DNA from 2 places in the Uliginosibacterium sangjuense genome. Region 1 is predicted to be linked to the other one. Evidence: predicted binding sites of a transcription regulator. Region 1 holds the regulator's gene; the other holds the start of a gene.
The links. Region 1 encodes FliA, which starts transcription of late flagellar genes. Its sites were predicted from a motif close to CTAAAGTTNNNNNNNNNNNNGCCGNTA; they were not measured.
Positions count from the first base shown of each region.

Region 2: the regulator FliA is predicted to act here: its motif matches at 6,521-6,547, upstream of NMB43_RS06795 (flagellin N-terminal helical domain-containing protein).

Region 1 is NZ_CP101132.1:1,892,791-1,901,371, forward strand. Features, by position in the region: gene flhA (flagellar biosynthesis protein FlhA) at 1-1,162, shown strand, start outside; gene flhF (flagellar biosynthesis GTPase FlhF) at 1,165-2,691, shown strand; gene NMB43_RS08675 (MinD/ParA family ATP-binding protein) at 2,688-3,500, shown strand; gene NMB43_RS08680 (RNA polymerase sigma factor FliA) at 3,606-4,364, shown strand; gene NMB43_RS08685 (flagellar motor protein) at 4,386-5,135, shown strand; gene NMB43_RS08690 (ATP-binding protein) at 5,471-7,927, opposite strand; gene dctP (TRAP transporter substrate-binding protein DctP) at 7,924-8,581, opposite strand, start outside.
Region 2 is NZ_CP101132.1:1,491,645-1,500,225, reverse strand. Features, by position in the region: gene NMB43_RS06825 (N-acetyl sugar amidotransferase) at 1-41, opposite strand, end outside; gene NMB43_RS06820 (aldo/keto reductase) at 53-925, opposite strand; gene pseC (UDP-4-amino-4,6-dideoxy-N-acetyl-beta-L-altrosamine transaminase) at 927-2,105, opposite strand; gene pseB (UDP-N-acetylglucosamine 4,6-dehydratase (inverting)) at 2,115-3,128, opposite strand; gene NMB43_RS06805 (motility associated factor glycosyltransferase family protein) at 3,121-5,226, opposite strand; gene NMB43_RS06800 (flagellin N-terminal helical domain-containing protein) at 5,583-6,428, shown strand; gene NMB43_RS06795 (flagellin N-terminal helical domain-containing protein) at 6,632-7,480, shown strand; gene NMB43_RS06790 (flagellin N-terminal helical domain-containing protein) at 7,665-8,495, shown strand.

The sequences.
Region 1 (8,581 bases):
TTTCCTGCTGCTGGCGGGCCTGTTCGGTGCGCTCGCCTGGATGCTCAACAAGAAGCAGATGGCCGAGGCGGAGGAGGGCGAGACCGCCAAGCCGGTGGCCCCGCCGGCCGCCGCCGAATCGCAGGAGGCGAGCTGGAACGATGTCGCGCCTGTCGACGTCCTGGGCCTGGAAGTGGGCTATCGCCTGATCCCCATGGTCGACAAGTCGCAGGACGGCGAACTGTTGCGCCGCATCCGCGGCCTGCGCAAGAAGTTTGCGCAGGACATCGGCTTCCTCGCCGCCCCGGTGCACATCCGCGACAACCTGGAGCTGCGCCCGAACGCCTACCGCATCACGCTCAAGGGCGTGGATATCGGTCATGGCGAGGCCTATCCCGGTCAGTTCCTGGCGATCAACCCCGGGCGCGTGGCCGGCGTGCTGCCCGGCGCCCAGACCAAGGATCCGGCTTTTGGCCTGCCCGCCACCTGGATCGACGCCAACCTGCGCGACCAGGCACATGCCCTGGGCTACACCGTGGTCGATGCCAGCACCGTGGTGGCCACGCACATCAACCATGTGATCATGAGTCACGCGTCCGATCTGCTCGGTCGCCAGGAAACGCAGCAACTGCTCGACCACATTGCCAAGGATTCGCCCAAGCTTGTCGAGGATCTGGTGCCCAAGACCCTGCCGCTGCACAGCTTGCAACGCGTGCTGCAGTACCTGCTGGAAGAGGGCGTCAACATCCGCGACATGCGCACCATCGTCGAAAGCCTGGCGGAGCATGCACCGCGCACCCAGGACCCGATGGAGCTGGCCGCCCGCACCCGGATCGCGCTGGGCCGCGCCATCGTGCAAGGCCTGTTCCCCGGCCCGGGCGACCTTCAGGTCATGGCGCTCGACCCGAACCTGGAGCGTTTGCTGCAACAGGCCATCGCCAGCGGAGGCGGCGAGGGCGGCGCCATCGAACCCGGTCTGGCCGACGCATTGCTGCGCCAGACCGCAGCGTCCTCGCAGAAACAGGAAGACCTGGGCCTGCCCGCCGTGTTGCTGGTCCCGAACAATCTACGCTGGTTGCTGGCGCGCTTCTTGCGCCGGACGATCCCGAATCTGCGCGTCATCGCGCATTCTGAAGTGCCCGAAACGCGCACCATCCGCGTCACGGCCGTCGTTGGAGGTTAATCATGGTCAATGTCCGCAAGTATGTCGGCAAGACGGCCCGCGAGGCGCTCGCCCAGGTCAAGATGGAACTCGGGGCGGATGCCATCGTGCTATCCAACCGCGCGCTCGGCGACCAGGTGGAGATCGTCGCGATCCCCGCCGAACAGATGGGCGAGCTGTCGGCCACGGTGCGCCAGGCGCGCACGCCGGCGGCGCAAGCTGCCGCTCCGGCGGTCATGGCTGCCGCACCGGCAAATCCTGCCGCTCCGCAACGTCGGGCCGTCAGCGAGCATGACGACGACTACACCCTGACCCTGGGGCAGCACCTGGCCCGCGCGGCGCGCGAACACGCCACGCGCGACGGCGCCCAGGGCGGCCTGCGCAGCACGCGCAGCCAGCCTGCTGCGCACGCCGCCGCGCCGGCACAGGTGGTGCGCCCCTTCAACCCGCCGCGCGTCAATAGCTATGGCGAGCCGCTGGAGGCCGTCGCCGTGCCGCGCCAGTCGGCCCGCCCCGTCGAGCGGATGGTGGAGCAACACCTCCAGGCGCAAGACCCGGCGGCCGAGGCCAAGGTGCAGGCCCTGGAAGCCACCAATGCCCGTTTGATGGACGAGCTGGCCTCGATCAAGGGCCTGCTGGAACGCCAACTGGCCGGCTTCGCATGGAGCGAGATCACCCGCCAGGCTCCGGCGCGCACCCAGCTCATGAGCGAGCTGCTGGAGGTCGGCTTTTCGTCCCAGCTCACCCGCAGTCTGACCGAACAGCTGCGCCCCGAGGCCTCGCTGGACGAAGCCCGCAAGCATGTGCGCGACGCGCTGGCGCGCAACCTGCGCACCTTGTCCACCGACACCGACATCATCGACCGTGGTGGCGTCTACGCCCTGGTCGGCCCCACCGGCGTGGGCAAGACCACCACCACGGCCAAGCTCGCCGCGCGTTGCGTGGTGCGCCACGGTGCCGACAAGCTGGCCCTGATCACCACCGACGGTTACCGGATCGGCGCGCATGAGCAACTGCGCATTTATGGGCGCATCCTGGGCGTGCAGGTGTACGTGGTGAGGGATGCCTCCGATCTGCGTCAGACCCTGCAGGAACTACGCGGCAAGCACATGGTGCTGATCGACACCGTGGGCATGAGCCAGCGCGACCGCATGGTGGTCGAACAGGCCTCGATGCTCACCGCGGCCGGCAACATCAAGCGCCTGCTGGTGCTCAACGCCACCGCGCAGGGCAGCACGCTGGACGATGTGATGCGCGCCTACGAAGGGCAGGATCTCGCCGGCTGCGTGCTGAGCAAGGTCGACGAGGCCGCTTCGCTGGCTCCGGCGCTGGACGTGGCGATGCGCAACGAGTTGTCGGTGTTCTACATCGCCAACGGTCAGCGCGTGCCGGAAGATCTGCACCTGCCCAATCGCGCCTACCTGATCCATCGCGCGCTGCGCGAAATTGCCCAGGACTCGCCCTACAAGCTCGACCAGTCGGATGCCGGCCTGCTGATGGCCGGCACCACGCGCCCGGGACGCGCCGCTTCCGCCGGAGGCGCCCTGTGACGAACTGGAGTCATGACCAGGCCAGCGGCCTGCGTCGCTTGTTCCGCCAGGCCCCGCCCGAAGTCCTGTGCGTGGTGCCGTGCGGGGCGGGGGCCTTCACCTGGACGGCACGCCAGATCGTGCAGCGTGGTCGTGCCGGGCGGCGTGTGCTGGCCCTGGACGAGTCCGCCACCAGCGGCTCGCTGGCCGACAGCCTGGGTATCCAGGGCTGCCACGACCTGTTGCGGGCAGTGCGCGGTGAAGTGGAGTTGGTGCAATGCCTGGGCGAAATCTGCCCGGAGGTCTTCCTGAGTCCGGTAGCCCAGTTGCTGGGGGCACTGGAGGGCGAACGCATCCTCCTGCAGCGTGCGGCGGAGCGCCTGCGTGCCCTGCAGCCGATGACCGACGAATGGATCGTGCTGGCGCGTACCGCCGGCATGCAGGGCCTGTCGCCCCTGGCGCTGGCTGCGCCGCGCCTGCTGGTGGTGGTCGATGCCCATCCCAAGGCCATGACCGAGGCCTACGCCACGCTCAAGAGATGTGCCGCAGGTGCCGATACCTTGTCGGTCGGGCTGGCCTTGGCCGGCCCCGTCACGCCGGAAGGGCGCAGCCTGCTCAACAACCTGCAGGGGGCCGTGCTACGGCAACTGGGCGTGGTGATGCAACCGGTGCGCAGCGTCGGCGAGGCCTTCGGCATGCAGGCTGAGCCGGGCGCGCGCGAACTGTCGGAACTCTTCATCGACCGCCTGCTGCGCCTGTCGCGCGAGGCGGTCACTGCGCGGGCCTGGCGGGGCTTGGCGGGGTCTGATGGCCTGAAGCACGCGATTTGAGTGAAAATGCGGCACATGCTGGCTCTTTTCGGAGCCTTGCATGATGCGGATGGCGGGACAATGTGCTTCATGGCCGGACCGACAGGACGCTGACGAGAGACAAAGATGTACAACGCCGCCGGAACACTCGACAAAGACCAGTTGATCACGCGCTATGCGCCCCTGGTCAAGCGAATCGCCTACCACCTGATGGCCAAGCTGCCGGCCAGCGTGCAGGTGGAAGACATCATCCAGAACGGCATGCTGGGCCTGCTCGATGCGATCACGCGCTACGAGGAAGGCCTGGGTGCGCAGTTCGAGACTTACGCCGTGCAGCGCATCCGCGGCGCCATGCTCGACGGCCTGCGCGAGAACGACTGGTTGCCGCGCAGCCTGCGGCGCGAGATGCGCCGTATTGAAACAGCCGTCCATTCGCTCGAACAACAGCACGGACGCCAGCCGACCGAACGCGAGCTGGCCGAGTCGCTGGGCATGACGCTGGCCGATTACCAGAAGATGCTGCAGGAAGCGCGCGGCTACCAGCTCGTCTACTTCGAGGATTTCGGCGAGGACGACGAGGATGATTTCCTCGAACGCCACATGGTGGGCGAGAACAATGATCCGCTGGAACTGCTGCTCGATTCGGACATGCGCCACACCCTGGTGATGGCGATCGAGGATCTGCCGGAGCGCGAGAAGATGGTCATGGGTCTGTACTACGAAGAGGATCTGAACCTGCGCGAGATCGGCGAGGTCATGGGGGTATCTGAATCCCGCGTGTGCCAGTTGCACAGCCAGGCGATCGCGCGTCTGCGCTCGCGCATCGCCAGCGGACGTGAAAGCAGCCAGGCTGCCGGCAAGCGCGGCCGCCGCGCCGCAACCTGAGGCCGGACATCCCGCGACGCCATGGACCTGATCAGCATCGCCGGCCTCCTTCTCGGGATACTGGCCATCATCGTCGGGCAGGTGCTGGAGGGGGGGCACATCTCCTCGCTGATCCAGCCCACGGCCTTCCTGATCGTGATGGGGGGCACCATCGGTGCCGTCATGTTGCAGAGCCCCCTGGCCACCTTCAAGCGCGGCGTCACCATGATCGCCTGGGTATTCCAGCCGCCGCATCCGCCCTCGCGCGAGCTGATCGCGCAGATCGTGAGCTGGAGCAGCGCGGCGCGCAAGGAAGGCCTGCTGGCACTGGAGGCCAAGCTTGACCAGTTGCGCGACCCCTACATGCAGAAGGGTTTGCAGTTGCTGGTCGATGGCGTCGAACCGGACCGTATCCGCGAGGTGATGGAAGTCGAGATCTCGATCTGGGAGGCCGAGCTGAAGCAGGCCTCCAAGATCTGGGAGGCGGCGGGCGGCTATGCGCCCACCATCGGCATCCTGGGCGCGGTGATGGGCCTGATCCACGTGATGGAGAACCTGTCGGACCCGAGCAAGCTGGGCGCCGGCATTGCCGTGGCCTTCGTCGCCACGATCTACGGCGTGGGCTCGGCCAACCTCATCTTCCTGCCGGTGGCCAAGAAGCTGCAGGCCTGCATCATGCACCTCGTGGCGGTGCGCGAGATGGTGCTCGACGGCCTGGTCGGCATTGCCCATGGCGACAATCCCCGCATCATCGAGACGCGACTGCAGGGCTACCTGACCCACGGTCGCTGAGCGCGCCTGCCGCCCGGGGAAACCCGCGGGCCCGGCGTGCGATCACTCTTCCATGCTAGGGTCTGTTCACATTTACCGCGCCGGATTGCGTGGTTCGCTGCGGTCGTTCCAGCCAGGCGCCGCGAGGAAACCAAGGGTGGTGCCCTTGGCGACGAGCGCAACGCAGCTGGACGGCCGCAGCGAACCACCCGAAGGGCTGGGGGTGAATGGCACGCATCTCGGCGTTGCCGCTCCTAGCAAGGCTGACGGCATTGCGTTGTCGCGGCGCCTTGATCTGCGTGCCATTCACCGCCAGCGCAACCGGCGGAGTAATTGTGAACAGACCCTAGTACCTGCTATTGCTGCGACGGTGGCGCGTGCCCGACCGACATCGGCGCGGCCAGCCCGGCCAGCTCGTGGCCCGGTGCCACGCGCGGCAGACGCAGGATGAAGCAGGTGCCGGCGCCTTCCGCGCTGACGAGCTGGATGTGTCCGCCCAGAAGGTTGGTGACGATGTTGTAGACGATGTAGAGCCCCAGGCCCGTGCCGCCCTGGCCCAGGCGCGTGGTGAAGAAGGGGTCGAACACGCGGCCCTGGCGTTCGAGCGGGATGCCGCGCCCGTTGTCGGAGAGCATCAGCATGATCTCCTGCTCATTGAGGCGGGCGGCCGAAATCAGCAGGTCGCCGCGTTCCTCGTCCTCGTAGGCGTGCAGGGCGGCGTTGGAGACGAGGTTGGTGATCACCTGGTCCAGCGGGCCGGGGTAGCTGTCCATCTCCAGGTCGTCCGGGATGTCCAGGGTGATCGAGAGCTGCTGCTTGCGCAGCGTGGGCGCGAGCGCGGCGACCACCTCGCCGATCGTCTGGCGCAGGCCGAAGCGGCGGCGCTGGGCACTGGTCTGGTCGACCGCGACCTGCTTGAAGCTGGCGACCAGGGTGGCGGCGCGCTGGGTGTTGCGCTCGATGATCTGGCAGCCTTCGGCGCACTGGCCGAGGAAGGTCTCGAACAAGGACTTGCGCAACTGGCCGTCGGCAATGGCCTGCTGTACCTGGTTGACGTGATCGCGCAGTGAGGTGGTGGCCACCAGCGCATTGCCCAGGGGAGTGTTCAACTCGTGCGCCACGCCCGCCACCAGGTTGCCCAGCGATACCAGTTTCTCGTTCTGCACCAGTTGTTCCATGGCCTGCGAGAGCTGTTCGTTGGTCGCCTGCAATTCGGCCGTGCGCTGATGCACGCGTTGCTCCAGGCTCGCGTTGAGCTGGCGGATCTCGGACTCGGCCGCCTTCTGGGTCGTGATGTCCTTGGCCGTGCCGTGGTAGCCGAGGAAGCCGCCTTCCTGGTCGAACAGGGGGTCGCCATTGACCAGCAGGTGGGCGAGAGTGTTGCCGTCAGTCTGGAGTGCCACCTCAAGGTCGCGGAAGGGGCGCTGTGCCTCCTGGGTGGCGCGATGGGTGTCCCAGTCGCCGCTTTCGGGGCACATCCGCGGATTGTCCCAGGGGCGTTCGCCGACCCGCAGCAGGCCGGCTTCCATGAGTTCGGTGGCGCGGGTGCCGGAGAAGGAGACGAAGCGATGCTCGGCATCCTGGCGCCAGAACAGGTCGCTGGACATGTCGGACAGGGCGCGGAAACGGGCCTCGTTGGCGCGCAGCGCGAATTCGGCGCGATGGCGCTCGATCGCGCTGTGGCGCAGTTCGCGCAGGGCACCGGCGAGCTGGCCGAACTCGTTGCTGCCGACCTCGGGGATAGGGTGCTCGAAGTCGCCCGCCGAGAAGGCGCCCACCGTGCCCATCAAGCTGCTCAGGGGGTGGCGGATGGAGCGCGCGATGAGGGCGCCGAACAAGAAGGCCAGCGCCACGACGAGGGCGCCGACGAGGTAGATGGAGGCATTCAGGATGTGCAACTGGCGCCCGTGGCGCTGCCGCAGCTCTTCCTCGATGCGGGTGTAGCGCTTGTCCAGCGCGCCGGCCGCCTGGGCGATGGCGCGCTGACTGGCCTCGATCTTGCGCTCCATGATCTGGGCGCGGTTGGACGAGGCCCGTTGCAGGCTGCCCAGGCCGGAGATCATGGAATACACGCGCGACTCCAGCAGGCTCAGCGACTTGCGCTCCAGTTCGCCCGGCGCCAGCTCGCGCAGCACCGGTGCCAGCATCGCCACGCGTTCGAGCGAGGCACGCGTGGACAGGCTCACATTGGTCTCGCGGTTGGCGTAGTAGGCGTTCATCTTCAGCAGCGAATCGACGAAGGCATTGATCAGCGACAGCGAGGCCGGGTCGAGCAGTGACTTGCGCGGGTTCTGCGTGTTGCCGCCAATGACCAGGGCGAGCAGTTCAGCCGAGCGCTTGCTGGGTTCCAGCAGCTCGGTCTGGTAGATGAAGTCGATCTCCTTGTTGATCTGCTTGAGCTCGCGGTAGCCGCCCACGAATGTCTGCAGCGAGTTGCGCAGCACGCCCAGGCTCTCGGCGTAGTCGCTGCCGGCTTCCTCCATCTTGCTCAGATCGAGGAACAGCAGCGCGGTGGCCTGGTCGATCGAGCCTGTCAGGTCGTCGTTGGGCGCGCTCAGGTACTCGCGGATGCTCGCCTGTAGGCGCGCCGTCTCGGTCACGAAATGGCGCAGCTCGCGTTGCTCGGCATTGAGCCTTTCGATGGCGTTGAAGTAGCGGTCGCGCAGCACCCCGCCAGCGACGTTGAGCAGCAGCAGGAGCAGCAGGCCCCCTACGTTGAGCAGCACCAGGTAGCGCAGGCGCTGGTGGATGGGGGTGCGATCCAGCCATTGATGCAGGCGGTCGGTGATCTGGCGGGGGAGTGGCAGCTTCATTGCACGGCGCGGATGCGCTTGATGAGGTCCTGCTGGCGGGGGTCGGACGCAAAGCGGGCGTAGATGGCCTGGGCGGCCTGCTGCAGCCGGGCCAGCTCGGCCGGCGGCAACTCGTTGAAGCGCACGCCCGCGAGCTTGAGCGAGGCCTCGACCCGCTCCTCGCGTTGTTGCCACATGTCGCGCATCACCGTCACCGAGGCGCGTGCGCTCGCGCGCAACGCGGCCTGGTCCGCCGGGCTGAGCGACTTCCAGGTCTCGCGCGAAATGACCAGCACATCGGGCTGGATGAAGTGGCGAGTCAGGGTGTAGTACGGCGCGGCGCGGTAGTGCTCGCTGCTGCCATAGGACGGCAGATTGTTCTCGGCCGCCTCCACGATGCGGTTGTTGAGCGCACGCCCGGTCTGCGCATAGGGCAGGGCGATCGGCTTGGCGAGCAGGGCGGTGAAGTAGGCGGTCGCCATGGTGGAAGGCTGGACGCGCATGTTCAGGTTGCGGAAGTCATCCAGCCGTTCGATGGGCTTGCGCGCGCTATAGACGTTGCGCACGCCCGCGTCATAGAAGGCGAGGCCGATCAGGCCGCTGGGCTCCAGCGAATCGAGAATCTCCTGGCCGATGGGGCCATCGATCACCTTGTGCAGGTGTTCGGTGTTGCGG
Region 2 (8,581 bases), 400 kb from region 1:
TAGGTCTCGGGCAGGCCGCACTTCACGCACTTCTTCAACATGTCATACCCTTTCAATGCTGCCAGCGACGCGGGTCGATCAGGTCCAGATCCTCGCATGCCAGCTCCGGCGCATCCAGGCGCGGCGCATCGTTCGCCGCCTGCAGGATGGCCGCCCATTCTTCCACGCCGCTGACGCCCAGCACCACCGCCTCGACCGGCTGCGCCAGGCCCCAGCCCAGGCAGGCCTGCAGCGGGCTCAGACGACGCTCATCCAGACAGCGGTCCAGTGCGCTGGCGGCGCGCGCCGCCGCCGGACCGCGCTTGCGCAATGCCTCGGGCGACAGCAGCAAGCCCTGCAGGAACAGCGAACGCAGATGCACGGCCACGCCGCGTGCGCTCAAGCGCGCCAATGCGCCACTGCTCAGGAAGCGTTGGTCCAGCAAGTTCCCAGGCATCTGCACCAGTTCAACCGGGTAGCGCTCCGCCACCTCCTCAGCCTCATCCGGGGCGTAGACCGAGACGCCAATGCGACGCGCCAGCCCACGTTCGCGCACGCTGAGCAACCAGCGCCACACCGCCTCGCCCTGCTCGCCCAAGAGATCCTCCCCCCGGTGCAGCAGCAGCGCATCCACGCTACGTACCCCCAGCGCCTGCAGGCTGTCGCGCAAGGCGGCTTCGGACGCCGCCAGGTTGCCATGCAGATCGCGGTCAGCGCGCCAGGCCGGCGACTTGGTCACGATGCGGAAGTCATGCCCCGGCGGCAGCGTACGCCCCAGCACGGCCTCCGCCGTGCCGTAAGCAGAAGCCGTGTCGAGGAAGCGTACACTGGCCTGCCGCGCGCTGCTCAGGATGCGCAACGCCTCATCCTCGGGGACCTGCCCGCGCGTGTTCGTCGCCCCATAGGCCAGACCGAACTGCACGGTACCCAGCGCGATTTCGGCCATGTCAGCGCCCTCTCAGGGCACGCGCCAGGGCGTCGACCACGCGGTCCTGCTGCGCATCGCTCAGGTCCGCGAACAGGGGCAGGCTCAAGGTCCGGCGGTAGTAGTCCTCGGCCTGCGGACACAGTCCTTCGGTGAAACCGAGCCGGGCGAAATCGGGCTGCCAGTACACCGGGATGTAGTGCACCTGGCAGTAGATGGCCTCGGCACGCAGGGCGTCATACACGCGTCGCCGCGTCGCCTCGTCGGCCAGCAGGATCGGGTACAGGTGGTACGCCGATTCGCCCTCGGGCAGCTGCCATGGCCGTTGCACCGGCAGCTCGGCAAGCAATGCGTCGTAACGCGCCGCCAACGCACGGCGGCGCGCGAGGAAGGTCTCGATGCGCGCCAGTTGCGAGAGCCCCAGCGCGGCCTGGATGTCGGTGATGCGGTAGTTGAAACCCAGCGCCTGCTGTTCGTAGTACCAGCCGCCTTCGTCCGGACGCGTCAGCCGGGCCGGTTCGCGCGTGATGCCATGGGTGCGCAGCATGCGCACGGCATCGAGCAGCGCGGGATCGGGCGAAAACAGCATGCCGCCCTCGCCCGTGGTCAAGATCTTGACCGGGTGGAAGCTGAACACGCTGAAGTCGGCGGCCGTTAGGCTGCCGATGCGCTGCCCCTGGTAGCGCGCGCCGACCGCATGGGACGCATCGTCGATGAGGCGGAAGCCATAGCGGGCCTTGAGCGACGCCAGCGCGGCCCAGTCGCAGGGCTGACCGGCGAAATCGACGGCGACCACCACGTCGGGCAGCGTGCCGCCGCGCTCGGCAGCTTCCAGCTTGTGCCGCAGCGCCTCGATGCTGATGCAATAGCTGCGCGCGTCGATGTCTACGAAGTCAAGCTCGGCGCCGCAATAACGGCCACAGTTGGCCGAGGCGACGAAGGTGTTGGCCGTGGTCCACAGGCGCTTGCCCGGCCCCAGCCCCAGGGCGAGGCAGGCGATGTGCAGCGCGGCAGTGGCGCTGCTGACGGCGCAGGCGCCGGTGGCGCCCACAAACGCAGCCATGCCCTGCTCAAAGCGCTCGATCGTGGGGCCGCTGGTCAGCCAGTCGCCACGCAGCACGGCCTCGACGGCGGCGATGTCGTCATCGTCGATGGATTGCCGGCCATACGGAATCGAAATCGAAATCGCCTCGCCCGCCATGCTGCCCCGCTAGCTGCCGCGCCGCTCGACGGTGGTGGAGTCGATCAGCGTGCGGATTTCATCCACGCTCAGGAACCAGGGGTTGGTGCCTGAGTTGTACTCGAAATCCTCCGCCACCTTGACGCCGCGCTCACCCGTGCCATCGATGGTGTAGTTGGGCTGAGCGAAAAAGGCGATGCTGGGCGTGATGACGTAGTGCTCCTTGAACTCCAGCGTGTGGTGCGCGTCGTCCATGGGCACCATGATTTCGTGCAACTTCTCGCCCGGACGGATGCCGATGATCTTGGTCGGCACGCCCGGTGCGACGGCGTTGGCGAGCTCGGTGATGCGCGAGGACGGGATCTTCGGCACAAACACTTCGCCGCCATGCATGCGCGCGAGGTTGCGGATCACGAAGTCCACCCCTTGTTGCAGGGTGATCCAGAAGCGCGTCATGCGCGCATCGGTCACCGGCAGTTCGGTCGCGCCGTCCTGCAGCAGCTTCTTGAAGAAGGGCACCACCGAGCCACGCGAGCCGACGACGTTGCCGTAGCGCACCACGGCGAAACGCGTGCGACGCCGGCCGACGATGTTGTTGGCCGACACGAAAAGCTTGTCGGAGGCCAGCTTGGTGGCGCCGTACAGGTTGATCGGGTTGGCCGCCTTGTCGGTGGACAGGGCGATGACGCGCTCCACCTCGTTCTCGATGCAGGCGTTGATGACGTTCTGCGCGCCGTTGATGTTGGTCTTGATGCACTCCATCGGGTTGTATTCCGCGGCAGGCACCTGCTTGAGTGCGGCCGCGTGGATCACCACGTCGATGTCACGGAAGGCCTGGCGGGTGCGCTCGGCGTCGCGCACGTCGCCGAGGAAGAAGCGCATCCGCTCGTCGCGGAACTCCTGCTGCATCTCGTATTGCTTGAGCTCGTCGCGCGAATAGACGACCACTCGGCGCGGGTTGTACTGCTCCAGCACTGTCTTGACGAACTGGCGGCCGAACGACCCCGTGCCGCCGGTGATCAGGATGGACTTCCCGTCAATCATGGATTGGCTCCCCTGCTTGTCGCGCGGCCAGTCTCTTGCGCCCGACTTCGTGCAGGCTGGCCACTGTTTCGTGTGCGGCGTCGATATAGCGCAGGATCAGGTCGAAGCCGAAGCGGGCGAACTCGACCGCCTTCTCCTCGCTCTTGAACATGCCCACGCAGTCAAAGAAGAAGCGCCCCATGTGCAGCATCGAACCGCGCAGCAAGGGGAAGATCTGCGCCGCCTGATGGTCTGGCGCGAACAGGTAGTGATGGATGTCGAACAGCATGTCGAACACATCCATGCGGCATTGCAGTTCGTTCGACTTCACGATGCGCTCGATGTCCTCGCGCACCGCCTTCAACTGCACCAGCAGGAAGTCGAGGCGCGCGAACGGGTCTGCATCGTAGTCGGTGGTGAAGGCGCCCAGCATCGCCTCCAGGCTGCGCTGCTTCACGCCCGGCCCGGCCACCACGACGGCCTCTTCCACGCGCTGCGCAATCGCCCCTTCGATGGCCGCGCCGTCGTTGAGGTTGTAGACCTTGGCGTCGGAGAACTCCTTGATCGACATCTGCAGCGCGTCGCGCGAGTGGATGAAGGTGTCGGTCGACAGAACCTTGCCGCCGAAGTTGGCATCGATCTCTCGCGCGCCACGGGCGGCGGCATGGGTCAGCTCGACGATGCGCGTGAGGGCATCGGTGAATTCATCCTGCTTCTCGTCGAAGTACATGCTGGCCTTGGCATGGTGCTGGGTCTCGTCGCGGAAGCCATAGTCCACGCCGAGCAGGTACACATGCTTGAAGCCCATGCGCAAGGCGAGGTCTGCGCCGCCATTCGTGCAGGTCGGGTTGCTGCGGAAGCGCGCGTACTCGCGGTAGAAGTCGGCCAGGGAGCAACCGGCATCCAGATCCTTGAGGATCATCAGCGGCTTGCTGGTCAGGCTGAACACGCCCGGGTGCATGATGTTGAGCGCCACCACCGGCATGTCGCGCAGCAACTCCCGCGCACTGGTGTCCCGCAGCACCGCGTAGGTGTCGAAGGTCCGCTCCACCTCGATGTGGATGTCCGGCTTGATTCCCGCATTGGCCAGAGCGGTGATCGCACTGCCGCAACTGATGATGACAGCGCGGTCGGCCTGCTCACGCAGGAAGGGCAGCAAGGCATCGAGCGAGGGACCGGAGCCGATCACGAAGGCGGTCGCGTCCTCGGGCAGGTCGGGCTTGCGGGTGTAGAGCGGAACGCGGTCGACCGCATTCTCCAGCGCGTGCTTGAGGCCGACGACCTCGTCATCGAGGTAGCCCCAACCGCGATACATCGTCCACAGGTTGCGCTTGAGGTTGTTCCACAAGTCGTGCACGCGCGTCGAGTCGTAGTCATGGAAGAAGATCGCCGCGCCCTGCATGAAGTACGGCGGCCACAGGTGATAGAGCATCACCCGCAGGTCGTTGGCCAGCGCGTCGGGGTCTTCCTCCAGCGCGACCGTGAAGTAGAAGCCCTTGCGTGCAAAGCGCGCGTGCAGGGACACGTAGTCGACGAAATACAGCGAGAGGTTCAGGCGCTCGACATCGGTGTCAGCAATCAAGAGATGGCGGATCTCCCAGTCGTCCACCAGGCGGTCCAGGTGCCAGCCATAGCCACTGCCGAACACCACCGCGATCGGAACCTTGTGGTCGCCGAAGTCCGGCGAGTCGAGCCGATCGCCCGGCCCGGGCGTCATGTCGATGAAGCGCTGGATCAGCTCCATGCGGTACTGCGGCTCGACCTTGCGGTAGAAGTGCGGATTGTCCAGGTGGGGTGCCGCGGCACGCGGGTCTTCGATGAAGCCCGTGTCGACCCGGATGCGCGGGCGGCTCGCCGGGTCTTCAAAGATCCGGTAAAGCATCTTGCCAAGGTCGACGTAGTCGCGCTCGTCCCCCTTGTACTTGCCGCTGAAGATCGTGACCTCGCCGCCGGGGCCGACTTCGAAGGGCGCCTTGATGTCGCGCTCCATCACGCGCCGGAACACCTCCGGGAACTTCTCCTTGAAGAAGTACAGGTTGGCCTGATAGGTCGCCATCAGCTTCTGCGTGTAGGCCTCCTGCAGGGGAGTCCAGTCCGGCGGCAGCATGCTCTTGTCCATCGTTTTCCTCGTTGTCCGGCCGCGATCGTCCAGGCTCGGCGCGTTACGCCATCACTTCGCCCGTCCAGGGTTCTCGCGCAGTTGACCCGATGTTAGCCCCCGGAGCAAGTCGGGCAATGCCATAGATAGGCGCAAAACCAGGCTCAATTCGACCAGTCGGCGCCAAGCAGCCGGAGTAACCCTTCAGGTGGCGTTAGCGGAACCGTAGATGGAACCAAGCACGGAAATGCAGGGGGAAAACCCCTCAAATTAAAGTTTTGAACCCGGCATCCGTAAGTGCTTGCAAGACTTGGAAACGCTCCCGACGATCGAAAGACGATCGGAAGTGAGAAACGCACATAACTAGGAGTTGCACCATGGCCATGACCATCAACACCAACGTTGAGTCACTCAACGCGCAACGCAATCTCAGTGGTTCGCAGAACAGCCTGGCGACCTCGCTGCAGCGCCTGTCCTCAGGCCTGCGCATCAACAGCGCCAAGGACGACGCGGCGGGCCTGGCCATCTCCGAGCGCATCAACGCGCAGGTGAAGGGCTTCAACGTCGCGATCCGCAACGCCAACGACGCGATCTCGCTGATGCAGGTTGCAGACGGCGGAGCAGCACAGATTTCCGACAACCTGCAGCGCATGCGCGAGCTGGCGGTGCAGGCCGCCAACGGCACGCTGAACTCCGGCGACCGTGCCAACCTGCAAGTGGAATTCGCTGCGCTGGGCTCCGAAATCGATCGCCTCTCGCAAGCCACCAAGTTCAACAACCTGGCCCTGATCTCCGCTTCGAGCAGCTTCACCTTCCAGGTGGGTGCCGGCACCACGACCAATGACCAGATCACGGTCAACACGGTGAACCTGCGCGCCGCCACCTCGGCCGGCGGCCTGGGCATCGACTCCGGCACCATCGTGCTGAGCGGCTCCACCGCCTCCAACGCGCTGGCCGCGATCACCAACCTGGACGCGGCGATCAACACGATCACCACCGCGCGCGCCGGTTTCGGCGCCGCACTCAACCGCACCCAGGCGGTGATCTCCTCGCTGCAGATCGCGGTGGAGAACCAGTCGGCCGCACGTGGTCGCGTGGTGGATGCCGACTTCGCCTCGGAAACCGCCAACCTGTCGCGCGCGCAGATCCTGCAACAGGCTGGCACAGCCATGCTGGCGCAAGCCAACGCCGGCCCGCAACAGGTGTTGAGCCTGCTGCGCTGACGCTGTCGGACGCACCACGCAAACGGGGCCCGCGCGGCCCCGTTTCTTTTGATCCGGCCCAAGATAATTTGTGAAATAACAAGAGCCTAGGCCTAAAGAATTGCGTGCGGATGACGTCATTCTGAGCATGAGTCAAAGACTCTGACGGGCGACCTGCAAGGCCTCCCGGAGTGGGAAACGCACATGAATCAAAGGAGCCCGAAATGGCCATGACCATCAACACCAACGTTGAATCGCTGAATGCCCAGCGTAATCTCAACAGTTCGCAAAACAGCCTCGCCACCTCGCTGCAACGCCTGTCCTCGGGTCTGCGCATCAACAGCGCCAAGGACGACGCGGCCGGCCTCGCCATCTCCGAGCGCATCAACGCGCAGGTGAAGGGCTTCAACGTCGCGATCCGCAACGCCAACGACGCGATCTCGCTGATGCAGGTCGCCGACGGTGGCGCCCAGCAGATCACCGACAACCTGCAACGCATGCGCGAGCTGGCCGTGCAGGCCGCCAACGGCACGCTGAACTCGGGCGACCGCGGCAACCTGCAAGTGGAATTCGCGGCCCTGTCGTCGGAAATCGAACGCCTGTCGCAAGCCACCAAGTTCAATAACCTGGCCCTGGCCAATGCTTCGACCGCTTTCACCTTCCAGGTCGGTGCCGGCACCACGGCCAACGACCAGATCACGGTGAACACCTCCAACCTGCGCGCCTCCGCGCTGGGCGTGCATACCGACACTACGATCGCGAGTTACCTGAACCTCGCCGACTCGACCGGCGCCGGTGCCCAGACCGCACTGACCGCGCTGGACGCCGCGATCAACACGATCACCACCGCGCGCGCCGGCTTCGGTGCTGCGCTCAACCGCACCCAGGCGGTGATCTCCTCGCTGCAGATCGCGGTGGAGAACCAGTCGGCCGCACGTGGTCGCGTAGTGGATGCCGACTTCGCATCGGAAACCGCCAACCTGTCGCGCGCGCAGATCCTGCAACAAGCTGGCACGGCCATGCTGGCGCAAGCCAACGCCGGCCCGCAACAGGTGCTGAGCCTGCTGCGCTAAAAAGTTATTCATTTAGCATCAAGAGAAAGAGGCGCCACTGGCGCCTTTTTTTCGTTCAAGCACATGAAATCGCTCAAGAAACCCTCGCCACGACCGTTAGTTCTCACATGAGCTGAACTTGCTCTGACAGGCCGCACAAACACGGCCCAAGTGTGAAACGCAACGACTTGAAGGAGCCAAAAAAATGGCCATGACCATCAACACCAACGTTGAGTCTCTCAACGCGCAACGCAACCTGACCGGCTCGCAGAACAGCCTGGCGACCTCGCTGCAACGCCTGTCCTCGGGCCTGCGCATCAACAGCGCCAAAGACGACGCGGCCGGCCTCGCCATCTCCGAGCGCATCAATGCGCAAGTGAAGGGCTTCAACGTCGCGATCCGCAACGCCAACGACGCGATCTCGCTGATGCAGGTCGCCGACGGTGGTGCCGCACAGATTTCGGACAACCTGCAGCGCATGCGCGAGCTGGCCGTGCAGGCCTCCAACGGCACGCTGAACTCCGGCGACCGCGCCAACCTGCAGGTGGAATTCGTCGCGCTGTCGGCTGAAATCGGCCGCCTCTCGCAAGCCACCAAGTTCAACAACGTCGACCTGCTGAACTCCGCCGCGTCGGCCTTCACCTTCCAGGTCGGAGCCGGCACCACGAGCAACGACCAGATCACCGTATCCACGACCGATCTGCGTGAGTCGACGCTAGGCCTGAACAGCGGTGCTGTCGATATCACCATGGCATCGACCGCGCTGGGCGCCATTACCTCGCTGGATTCGGCCATCAACACGATCACCACGGCGCGCGCCCGTTTCGGCGCCGCGCTCAACCGCACCCAGGCGGTGATCTCCTCGCTGCAGATCGCGGTGGAGAACCAGTCGGCCGCACGTGGTCGCGTGGTGGATGCCGACTTCGCCTCGGAAACCGCCAACCTGTCGCGCGCGCAGATCCTGCAACAAGCTGGCACGGCCATGCTGGCGCAAGCCAACGCCGGCCCGCAACAGGTGCTGAGCCTGCTGCGCTGAGCGTCAGTATTCGCATCAAGTAAAAAGGGGCGCGTGGCGCCCCTTTTTACTTGATGCCGCTCGTCTCTTCGGCCTCAAGAAATACG